DNA from 4 places in the Mesorhizobium sp. 113-1-2 genome. Region 1 is predicted to be linked to each of the others. Evidence: predicted binding sites of a transcription regulator. Region 1 holds the regulator's gene; each other region holds the start of a gene.
What was found. The regulator LexA, encoded in region 1, represses DNA repair genes until DNA is damaged. The targets are predictions, from matches to a motif close to TGTTCNNNNTGTGTTCNG.
Positions count from the first base shown of each region.

Region 1 (2,926 bases):
CACCATCATGGGTCTGCTGCGCGGGGCTTTCGCGCTGTTTCCGGACTTTTCCGCGCGCCGGCCGGTGAAGAAATACGCCGCTGCTGCAGCCCTGTTCTCGATCGCCGCCTATCTCGTCATTTCCGGTGTTGTCGTCGCCGCCGAACGCAGCTTCATCATGCTGGGGGTGATGCTGATTGCCGTGCTGTTTGATCGCGCGGCGCTGACGATGCGCAATTTGGCGATCTCAGCGATCGCCGTCATCGTGGTGTCGCCGCATGAAGTCGTCGGCCCAAGCTTCCAGATGTCGTTCGCTGCGACTGCGGCTTTGGTCGGTGCCTATGCAGGCTGGGCTGATCACCGCGCGGGAAAGGCAAGGCCGCCACCGCCGAAGCGATCGCTACCGGGCTTTCTCGCTCGAAAATTCCTCGCGCTCACAGGAGGGGTGGCGATGACGTCCATCATTGCCGGCAGTGCCACGGCGCTGTTTGCAATATGGCACTTCCAGCGTGTGTCGCCGCTCAGCCTGTTCGCAAATCTGGCTATCATGCCAATTGTCTCAGTCGTCATGTTTCTGGCGGTTGTCAGTGCTTTGACAATGCCCTTTGGTTTGGACGGGCCCTTTCTCCACTTGATGGGCAAAGGCCTGACGGCGATGATCGCCATATCGGCGTGGATATCGGAACGCTCTCCCGTCGATGCGGTCGGGCTGATTTCGCAGCACTCCGTCCTGCTAGTGACGATTGCCCTGGTCATCGCGACGATGGCGACGACATGGCTGCGGCTCGCGGCACTGCCCTTCGCGCTTGCCGGACTGTTGACGGTGTCGGATACGCGCACGCCAGATGTGCTTATCTCGGAAGATGCGCGGCTGGTCGCGCTACCGATCGGCGGCGGCGAACTCGCGGTCAGCCGGGCTCGCCCGAACGAGTTCACCGTCGACAATTGGAAACGCGCGCTGGTGTCCGAAACCATCGTCGCGCCGGAGATGTTCGACAAGGCGGACGGGCAATTCGGCATTGCCGATGCCGTCAACCTCCCGCCTGGAGCGCCATTCTATTGCACGGATGGTGTCTGTCTTGCCCGGCACCCATCGGGTGCGATCATCGCACATGTCGAAGACCGCAAGGCCACCTGGAAGGCCTGCGGTTTTGCCGATCTGATCGTCGTCAATGACGCGACAGGCTATGATGCCTGCCACAATCCGCTGGTTCTTGTCGTTACCAAACGGCAACTGGCCCGAAAGGGCAGTGCCGCCGTCTTCTTCGACCGCCAATCGGCGACCGGTCCGCCAATCGTCAGTTTCGCGGTGGATGGACCGTATCGGCCCTGGCATGCGCAGCGAAAATTTTCACGCGAGGCGAGGGGGCTGGCGCCCTATCAAAAACCTGAAAAGACGGCCGTTCCTGCTCAGTAGCGCCGGATCAACCCGACCAGCTTGCCTTGCACCTTGACCCTGTCGGGCCCGAAAATGCGCGTCTCGTAGGCCGGGTTGGCGGCTTCGAGCGCAATCGAGGCGCCCTTGCGGCGGAACCGTTTCAGCGTCGCTTCCTCCTCGTCGACCAGGGCGACGACGATCTCTCCCGGGCTTGCCGTATCGGCGTTGCGGATAATGACCGTGTCGCCATCGAAGATGCCGGCCTCGATCATCGAGTCGCCCTTGACCTCCAGCGCATAGTGCTCGCCACCCATGATCATGTCCGGGGGCACCGAGATCGAATGCGTCTGATGCTGGATGGCATCGATCGGCACACCGGCGGCGATACGGCCCATCACCGGGATCGACACGGCGGAGACCGCGTCGTCATCATTGCCGGCTGAGGGCAGGCGCGATGGTGCCGGCTTGATCTGGCGGCCAAGGCCGCCCTGACCGAGACTGCCCTGGATGACGCTCGGCGAGAATTTCTTTGCCGCGTTGAGGCCAGGCGCGATCGAATCCGGCAACCGCAGCACTTCCAGCGCGCGTGCCCGGTTCGGCAGCCGGCGAATGAAGCCACGTTCCTCCAGTGCCGTGATCAGTCGATGGATCCCCGACTTGGAGGCAAGATCGAGCGCTTCCTTCATCTCGTCGAAGGAAGGCGGAATGCCGCTTTCCTTGAGCCGTTCATGAATGAACATCAGCAGTTCATGTTGCTTGCGTGTCAGCATGGCGGCCCCCAAGGCATTGAACGAAGGGTGTGAACCAGAATCGAAAAACAAACCCAGAACAAACACTATCTGTTCCAGTTGTGTTCTGCAACTGTTTAAAGTTTAGTGAATTTGTTAAAGCCTCAGAAATTTTCGCTCCAGGTGGCAGGCGTCAACCGACCACCTCCACCGTCGGCACGTGCATTGAAATCATTATGGTTAATAGCCTGTGGCCTATCCTCTTATCCTGTTTGGCATCAGGCGTTTGAAAGGCATTCTCAGGGTGGATTGTATGGCGAACGGATCCATTTTCGGCGGAACGAAACGAAATCAAAACGTCAACAATCGCTGGCTATGCGGAGATAGAACGCGTTCAGGCTCCCGGCATCGCTCCGACCAGAACCTGGGCGTAGGCGCCCGCATCGATATTGCCGCCGGAGATAACGCGCCGCGGCAAGGTCATCCGGAAACCGCTTTCAGACTGCCGGCGCGTACGGTGTAGGGATTGGCACAATTGTCTTCGCTGTGCACATAGACGTGCAGCGTGTAGCCGATATGCGCCGTCATCAGCGCTTTTGCCCGCTCCACATCGCGATCGAGCGCCGCTTCCATGATCTCGGTGTGATGCTCGATGGCGATCGCCTCGCGCAAGGCGTCCATGGCCTCGCCATAGCCATCCTTGAGGCCGGCCGCCGCCCGCAATGTCGGCGCCAGACCGAGAAAACGATGATGCCGCCGCAACTGATCGGCGATCGTCGAGCGGAAGCGCAAAAGCCAGTTGGATGTTGCCGCGCTCAGCAGCGCCGCATGGAAGGCCTCA
Region 1 is NZ_AP023242.1:4,604,301-4,607,226, forward strand. Features, by position in the region: gene JN279_RS22290 (ComEC/Rec2 family competence protein) at 1-1,396, shown strand, start outside; gene lexA (transcriptional repressor LexA) at 1,390-2,127, opposite strand; gene JN279_RS22300 (GntR family transcriptional regulator) at 2,566-2,926, opposite strand, start outside.

Region 2 (2,926 bases), 3.9 Mb from region 1:
CGCCCAAAGCTGTTCTGGAAGTCGCCGCCGGCACCGGGGTCGTCACCCGCGCCTTGGCGCCAAAACTGTCCCCTGACGCAAGCTATGTCGTGACCGACCTCAACCAGCCGATGCTCGACTATGCCGCTTCGCGACAGGCTCCCGACAGTCGCATCCAATGGCGCCAGGCCGATGCCATGGCGCTGCCGTTTGAGGACGCGGCCTTCGATCTCGTTTGCTGTCAGTTCGGCGCGATGTTCTTTCCCAGCCGCCCCTCCGCCTACCGCGAGGCCAGGCGGGTGCTGAAGCCCGGCGGACATTTTTTGTTCAACGTATGGGATCGCATCGGGGAGAATGTGTTTGCCGATGATGTGACCAACGCGCTGGCCAGGATTTTCCCGAACGATCCGCCGCGCTTTCTGGCCCGCACGCCGCATGGCTACCACGATACGGCGCTGATCCGCGGAGACCTTGAGGAGGCCGGCTTCTCCGATGTGGCGATCGAGACGAGAGCCGAACAGAGCCGTGCGCCCTCGCCGCGCATTCCGGCGGTTGCCTATTGCCAGGGAACGGTGCTTCGCACCGAAATCGAGGCCCGGGATCCGGGCAAACTAGACGCCGCGACGGATTATGCCGCATCCGCGATTGCGGCCAGGCATGGCAACGGCGCGGTTGCCGCCAAAATTCAGGCACATGTCATCGTGGCCGTCGCCTAGATCAGTCGTCGCCTTCGACGACCCGCAGCCTGAGCTGCCCGGTCTTTGAATCGGCGACGCGCGGGCCGGGCTCGAGTTTGGCGGCCGGTGCCCGTGACGCCGCGTCCGGGGCGGCATCGCCTTCGGCCTGCGCGCCGAACTCCAGCGCCTCGATCTTCTGGCCGCGCTTGGTCACCTTCGATGTCGAGACCAGAATATCGTCGATGTCCTTGGCCGACTGGCCGAAATGCACCTGCAGCTTGCGCACGCGCTCGTCGACACGCGCGACATCCTCCATCAGCCGGATCACCTCGCCCTGGATCAGATGCGCCTGTTCGCGCATGCGGGCGTCCTTGAGGATCGCCTGGATGACCTGGATCGACAGCATCAACAGCGACGGCGAGACGATGACGACGCGGGCGCGGTGCGCCTTGTGGACGATTGCCTCGAAATTTTCGTGGATCTCGGCGAACACCGATTCCGACGGCACGAACATGAAGGCGGTGTCCTGCGTCTCGCCCTGGATCAGGTATTTCTCCGAGATATCGCGGACATGTATCTCGATGTCGCGGCGGAAGGCCTGCGAGGCGACCTTCTGCAGGTCGGCGCCATCGGCGGCGCGGATGGCGTTCCAGGCTTCCAGCGGAAACTTGGCATCGATGGCCAGCGACGGCGCGCCGTTCGGCATCTTCACCAGGCAATCCGGCCGGCTGCCATTCGACAATGTCGCCTGGAATTCGTATGCGCCCATCGGCAGGCCGTCGGCGACGATCGCCTCCATGCGCGACTGGCCGAAGGCACCGCGCGTCTGCTTGTTGGAGAGGATCGCCTGCAGCTGCACGACCTGGCCGGCAAGCGACTGGATGTTGCCTTGCGCGACATCGATGATCGCCAGCCGCTCCTGCAGTTTGGCCAGGCTCTCATGCGTGGATTTGGTCTGCTCGGTCATCGTCTGGCCGATGCGGCCGGTCATGGCGTCGAGGCGTTGGCCAATCGACTGCGTCAGCTCTGCCTGGCGGGCGCCGAACACTTCGGCGATGGCCCCCATGCGGCCCTGCATCTCGGCCTGGCTTTGCAAGATGCCGGCCATCCGCGCCTCGGCGTCGCGGGCATGGTCGGCGGCTTCCGCGGCCGCGACCGCGCGCGCCTTGGCCGACCGCCACAGCGCGACGACCAGCGCTACGAACAGGCCGAGAAACAACAAGACGGCGAAAGCCAGCGCGTGGCCAAGCGTGATTGTCGAGGCGCCAAGTCGTGCGACGGGCTCGGAAAGGATGGTGCTCAGATCATTCATGTGGACAGCATAGCCGATTCGGCCTGATGGCACAGATCAAAACGTGAACGAGGCTCAGGTGCACCGGTTGACGCTTTTCGCTGAACGTCTTACGTGGGACGCCATGCCGATCAAGCCGCTCATTATCCTTCCCGATCCCATCCTGCGCCAGGTTTCGAAGCCGGTGGAGCGCGTCGACGCGCCCTTGCGTAAACTTGCCGACGATATGCTGGCGACCATGTATGACGCGCCCGGCATCGGGCTGGCGGCAATCCAGATCGGCGAGCCGCTGCGCATGCTGGTGATCGACCTGGCCAAGGAAGACGAAACGCCGGCGCCGCATGTCTTCATCAACCCGGAGATCCTGGAAAGCGCCGAGGCGCGCTCCGTCTACGAGGAAGGCTGCCTGTCGATCCCCGACTATTACGCCGAGGTCGAACGCCCCGCTTCCGTGCGGGTGAAATATCTCGACCGCGACGGCAAGCTGCAGGAGATGGAGGCCGAGGGGCTGATGGCGACCTGCCTGCAGCACGAGATCGACCATCTCAACGGCGTGCTGTTCATCGACCACATCTCGAAGCTGAAGCGCGACATGGTGTTGAAGAAATTCAAGAAGCTCGCCAAGGACAAGGCACCGGGCAAGCTGGTGGGATAGCATTTACTCCAGCAACCCACGCAGAACCCATTCCTTGCCTATCTCGATTCCTTTCGCGCCGATTTCAATTGCGAGCGCACGAGACTCTGGTGAGAAAATCAAAACTATGATGATCGCCCCTGCTACCAGAGGCGTGACGTAGACGGCGAAATTGCTTTCCCTTCGCCTCGACAGTTCGCCTTTCTCGTATCGTTCCTCAACTGTTTTGAACTCGGCGAAGGGGGCTCTGCGTTTCCCAAAAGGCTTTTGATCGCGCTGCATATGAGGCTCCTAGGGATAGGTGCTCGAATTATGCGCCCAAACTATTGGTGATAGAGTTAACGA
Region 2 is NZ_AP023242.1:654,671-657,596, forward strand. Features, by position in the region: gene JN279_RS03030 (class I SAM-dependent methyltransferase) at 1-695, shown strand, start outside; gene JN279_RS03035 (DNA recombination protein RmuC) at 697-1,968, opposite strand; gene def (peptide deformylase) at 2,072-2,602, shown strand; gene JN279_RS03045 (hypothetical protein) at 2,606-2,863, opposite strand.
Region 2: the regulator LexA is predicted to act here: its motif matches at 2,001-2,018, upstream of JN279_RS03035 (DNA recombination protein RmuC).

Region 3 (2,926 bases), 1.1 Mb from region 1:
ACCTTCCGGGCCTCCACGATACGCTGGGCGAAGGCGTAGAACGGGTCGTGGGGAAACTTCTTCGCCGCGTTACCCCAATGGGTGAGATAGCCCTCCTCGGCCATCTTGCGGCTGAGCAGGATGATATCGATGCCGGCGAAGACGATGTTGAAATCGCGCTTTAGGTCCTCGTCCCAGCCGATGTTGTCGCCCCATTCCCAGAGCTGCCAGCGATGGTCGTCATTCGCGCCGACAAAACCGTCGACCGACATCTGCATCTGCAGGATCAGCTTTTTCATCGTCGTCTCCTCGTTTGTCCGGTTCAAGGGGAATTGGTTTACTTTTGGAACCATTGACGTGTGGGAAAAATGATGTCAAGAGTAAAGTGATTTAAAAATGGAACCATAGACATGTCGACGCGCGAAAGATCCGGCTGCCCCATCAGCCTGTCGCTGGAACTGCTCGGCGACCGCTGGACGCTGCTCATCATCCGCGACCTGGTCTTCGCCGGGAAAAAGCATTTTCGCGAATTCCTGCAGTCGGATGAAGGCATCTCCTCGCGCACGCTGGCCGAGCGGCTGCAGACGCTGCAGGACGAAGGCATCCTCACCCGCAGCGACGATCCGAGCCATGGGCTGAAGGCGATCTACCGGCTGACCGAGGCCGGCATCGACCTGTTGCCGGTGCTGGCCACGCTCGGCGCCTGGGGCAGCAAGTACCGCAAGGCCGACGATCAGCTCGCCCGCATCGCCGACGAGCTGGCGGCCGGCGGCGAACCGGCGCTGGAGCGGATCAAGGCGGCGCTGCGGGCGGAGCATCTGGCGAACGCTTGATCACCGAAGCTCTTGAAGGACGTCCCAAGGCCGAGGCCGGCGCGTTGCCCAGCGGCACGGCGGATCATCATCGATCCTCATATTCATCGTGAAGGCGGACCCAATCGCCCAGCGTATGCGATGGCCCGTTTTCATTGCGGCCGATGGGAGTGAGGTCGAGATAGCTGTAGGTCCCGATCAGGTTCTCGCCGCCCCGGCTCCGCACCTGGAAAGTGCAATAGATCTTGCCGTCGTCATCCCGGTAGAAAACGGTCGCGCCACCGCGATCCCTGCCTGTCATCGCGACCTCTTCAAAATTGAAGAGCACCTTGCCCGAACTGATCTGGTCCTCGGTGAACGACACCTGGAAGTCGAAATTGAAATCGCTCCCGAACGACGAAACCCAGTCGAACTGCCAGTTCATCCGCGCCTTGAAATCCATGAGCTCGGCCAGAGGAGCGCGCGCGCAGACGACCAGGGAGACGTCGTGATGCCTGAGATGCTGGTTGGCGGCGTCGATGTGATCGCAAAGGAATGAACAGCCGGTACAGCGATAGTCCGCATTGGGCGGAAACATGAAGTGATAGACGATCAGCTGGCTGCGGCCGGCGAAGAGATCGGCCAGCGATTTCCGTCCCTCGCTCGTATCGAAAACGTAGGGCTTGTCGATCCGCAGCCACGGCAATGCCCGCCGGTCCGCCGCGAGCTGCTGACGCTGGCGCGTCAACGCCTTTTCTTTCCCGAGATGCGATTTGTGCGCTTCAAACCACTCCGAGTAAGGCGCGATGATGTGGTCGGTCATGTCGTCCTCCTTACGCACTCAGGCGTATGCTGCAGCCTCGTTGCCCGTCTCTAGGACGTTGTTGAAAACCGCGATCCGACATTTGGCTGTGCAGTTTTCGCGGGAAGAGCGCAGATGATACAGCCGAACGCGGACATACCGCTTGACAGCTGTACGCGTTATGTTCTCTATTCGTTCTAATCCATCAGCAACCGTGGATATGCAGCCGGATGGAAACCACAGCCACCATCCTGCATGCCGATCTCGATGCCTTCTATGCCTCGGTCGAGCAGCTGCTCGACCCGTCGCTGCGCGGCAAGCCGATCGCTGTCGGCGGCGGTGTGGTGCTGGCGGCTTCCTATGAAGCGCGCGCCTTCGGCGTGCGCGGCGGCATGCCCGGGCGCAAGGCACGCGAGCTTTGCCCGCAGCTGATCTTCGTCGGCGGCAATTTCAGCCACTACCAGCGGCTGGGCGACGCGGCGATCAAGGTGCTCGACGATTTCACGCCGGTGGTCGAGCGCATTTCCATCGACGAGGCCTTTGCCGATGTCGCCGGCTGCACGCATCTGTTCGGCTCCCCGCAAGAGATCGCCACGGCGATCCGCCGCCGCGTGCGGGCCGAACTCGGCCTGCCGATCTCGATCGGCGTGGCGCGCACCAAGCATCTGGCCAAGATCGCCTCGCAGGTCGCCAAGCCCGACGGGTTGGTGGTGGTCGATCCCGGCACGGAGCTCGCCTTCCTGCACGATTTGCCGGTCGGCCTGATGTGGGGCGTCGGGCCGGCGACCAGGGCGCGGCTGGCCGAGATCGGCGTCGAGACCATCGGCCAATTGGCGAGGACGCATAGCGGCGCATTGACCAGGCTGCTCGGGCCCGCCGCCGGCGAAAAGCTCGCCGCCCTGTCATGGAACCGCGACCCGAGAAAACTGGAGACCAGGCGCCGCGCGCATTCGGCCGGCGCGCAATCGGCACTTGGCCAGAAGCCGGCCGTGGCGCGGGTGATCGTGCCGACCTTGCTGCATCTGGCCGACCGCGTCGCCAGCCGGCTGCGCGCCAAGGCGCGGCCCGGCCGCACGGTGACGGTGCGCGTGCGCTTTGCCGATCTCAGCGCCGTCACCCGTTCGATCACGCTGGAGCAGCCGATCTCGGCGACCACCATGCTGGCCGAAATCGCGCAGGACCTAGTACGAGGCGTACTCGCCGATCATCCCCGGGAAAAGACGATCTCGCTGCTGGCGATCTCGGTCTCGCATCTCGAGGAAAGTGTCGAGCTGCAGCTCGATCTGCCGCTTGGCCTCGCCGACGAGAAGCGTCGCCCCGGCAGCAAAAAGGGCCTCGCCCGCTTCGGCGCCGA
Region 3 is NZ_AP023242.1:3,503,282-3,506,207, reverse strand. Features, by position in the region: gene JN279_RS16915 (dihydrofolate reductase family protein) at 1-278, opposite strand, end outside; gene JN279_RS16910 (winged helix-turn-helix transcriptional regulator) at 390-812, shown strand; gene JN279_RS16905 (DUF899 domain-containing protein) at 880-1,593, opposite strand; gene dinB (DNA polymerase IV) at 1,803-2,926, shown strand, end outside.
Region 3: the regulator LexA is predicted to act here: its motif matches at 1,755-1,772, upstream of dinB (DNA polymerase IV).

Region 4 (2,926 bases), 3.6 Mb from region 1:
TCGAGAAACAGGCCGTCCGCCCCGTCCAGCGCCACCAGCGGGGTGTAGCGGTCGCACCAGTCGGCCAGGCCTTCGAGCAGGCGCCGGTCGGCCTCGGGATCGGCCTCGACGATGTCGATCGACGGATGCATGGCGCGCGCATCGGCGATGCCCATGTCGCGCTTCAGGTGCAGCGCCTCAGCCCGCTCGTCGAGGGCCGAAATGCGCTGCGCGTTGCCCTGGCGGTGGCTGACCACCAGGGGCGGATGAGCTGACGGCCGGGAACGCCAGGACCGCCCCAGACGCTGCCGCAGGATCCTTTCGGCCGCCAGATAGGGAAACCACAGCGACAGGATCCTTTGCCCATTCCCGTTTTTCCTCGCTTCTTCTTTCGTCGAATGCGCGTTCATCGGGGTTCCACTCCAGTGTGAATTGTCCAGGCAGGGCCGTGCGGCTCTTGCCGATGGTGACGGTGAAGGCGGGGCGGCCGATCGAGCCGGCGAGCGGCCCGGCGATGGTGTCGCGTGGCGTTGCCGGCGCCGACGAGACGATGAGGCGGACGGCCGCCGCCGTCGGTTCGGGCGCGGCCGCCTGCCGCAGCAGGAACACCGGGCGGCCGGCGGCCTGCGCCCTTGCATGCAGCCGGCGCGTCGCGGTCAGGTCCAGCCGCTGCGGGTTGCCGCGGATTTCCAGGATGACGGCGGCGAGCGCCGTCATCCGGGCGGCCTCCTCGGCGATCCACAACGCATCGACGAGTTTTGGCGCCTCGGAAAACAGCAATTGTTCTGGTTCAATGCCGAAGCAGGCCTGCAGCCCCCTGGCATAGGGAAAGCCCGCCTCGCGGAAGATTTCCGTGGTGCCGATCCACAAAACCGGCAGCCCTTGCGCCCGTTTGAGGATCAGGCTGGTGAGCGACAGGGCAAAACCGGCGACGGCTCCGGCATCGCGGGTTTCCAGGCCATGGATTTCGCTGAGCGCGGCTTTCGGCAGGCCACCGCTCAGGGCGGCATCGAGCCCTTCGATGCCGATCGGCAGGAAGGCATCCGGCAAGGCCGCGGCAAGACCGCGCCGGACGATCGTGAGATCGGCACCGCTGGCGTCGGCATCAAGCGGCGCGCCAGCCGGCGCCTGCAGGCGCTCGGGCAGCGTTCCCTCGATCTTCGCGATCTGGCGGCGCAGGGCAAAAACAGTCTCCCGCGCCACGGCGGTCATCGCCATGACGGTCAGTGTCCACTCACAATTGTTCCTGTTATGTTCTTATAGATTCCAGAGAGCCCCCCAAGAGTCAAGCAGACTCATGGGGAATTTATTCCTCTCTGCCTGGATGGCGCAGGCGCATCGGCCCGTTCATTTGCCGATTCCGGTGCGAAGCCAAAGCCTAGTCAGAATGAGCCCGAGCGGTTCAAGCAACCTCTCGGGAACTATCTGCGAATGAGGCTGGCGATGAGCTCGCGCGCTCCGTTGACAAAATTCTTCCACCTAGTCCCATGCGGCGGGATGTAACCAAGGGCCGATTGCCTAGCAATTTCTCGCTTAATATCGCGCCATTGCCCCTTGGACTGAAGGTGCTTTACCGCCGGTAGTTGTGAGTGATGGTGCGCCCATCGTTGCAACACTTCGTTTTCAATTTCACTCACCAAATGGGTATCGCTCCGCAGTAGATTGGTGAGGGGCAATTCGGTGTTGAGCTCGTGCTCTCGCCGGACGTGCCAAGCAATCATGTCTGCGGCCTGGAGAGGCAGATAGACCTTTTCATCACGGAACATCGGGTTGCCGCTAATTAGCTTCCTGACCTTCCTCGGAAAATTACGTTTCATGTATCCGAAGAAAAGGTCGATATCATCGCTAACGCCGTCCTGCTCATCAAAAATAAACTCGATGGGTATGTTCCCACCCTTGCTGCTGGCAAATCTAGACAAGATCGAGACGACGTGAAAAACGCTGGTGAAGTGAGGATTGCCAAGGCCGCGCGGTGATACGGGCTTCAATATGTCAAAGAACTCTTTTCGGCTCACCGACACCTCAAAAGATAGAGGCTTAAAGTGCGCAATTACACGCGCCAGCGAGCTTAATTTCTCGTCGCGCTGACCTTCGCTCCAGCTCTTAAACTGGTCACGCCGGTTCTGCGCCTCAGCCATCTTGAAGTAATCAATGGCTGGCGCGGCCTTTAGCTCCTCAGCCCACGCATCCGAGAATAGTGCCCACTTTTCTGCGCTATTGAGGTAGCCGGCTAGAAAAAGCCGCTGGTCGCCGACATCACTAGCCGAATCGTCGGTTACGGCTTGAAGGAGACCCAATAGCGCTTTCCCGCGAACGTCGATGCGTAGTCGCTAACCAGCGCTCAGAATAGTGCGCTCGCAGCAAACCAACTTAAGGGACGGGCTCACGACTCACCGCCTTCCGGCAAGCGTATGCGTCACTTACGTGAGGTACAACATGTCCAATTTATTCCTGCCCGCTCATCTTGAGCGCAGGCGTCATCCCTGTCCATTTGCCTCGACCGGCGCGAAAGCCTATATGCCGGTCAAAGGACAAACCATGGCCCGCATCTACAAGACCCGCACCTGGCATGGCGAACTCGCGCCCTCGATGGAGGAGCTGGAGTTCCTGGCGCTGGAGGCCTACGCCCACTTGCCGGAGGATTTTCGCAAGCTGACCGGCGAGATCGTCATCCAGATCGCCGAATTCCCGACCGACGAGATCATGGACGATCTGTCGCTGGAGACGCCGTTCGACCTGCTCGGCCTGTTCGAGGGGCGCGGCATCGCCGAGCGCTGGAACCCGCAGACCGGCGAAGGCCCGAACCGCATCACGCTCTACCGCCGCGCCATGCTCGACTACTGGGCCGAAAACGAGGAAACGCTGGGCGACATCGTCACCCATGTGCTGATCCACGAGATCGGCCATCATTTCGGCCTGTCGGACGAGGATATGGAGCGGATCGAGG
Region 4 is NZ_AP023242.1:1,037,630-1,040,555, reverse strand. Features, by position in the region: gene JN279_RS04860 (DUF6504 family protein) at 1-236, opposite strand, end outside; gene JN279_RS38125 (ImuA family protein) at 178-1,197, opposite strand; gene JN279_RS04855 (DUF3800 domain-containing protein) at 1,401-2,276, opposite strand; gene JN279_RS04850 (metallopeptidase family protein) at 2,518-2,926, shown strand, end outside.
Region 4: the regulator LexA is predicted to act here: its motif matches at 1,221-1,238, upstream of JN279_RS38125 (ImuA family protein).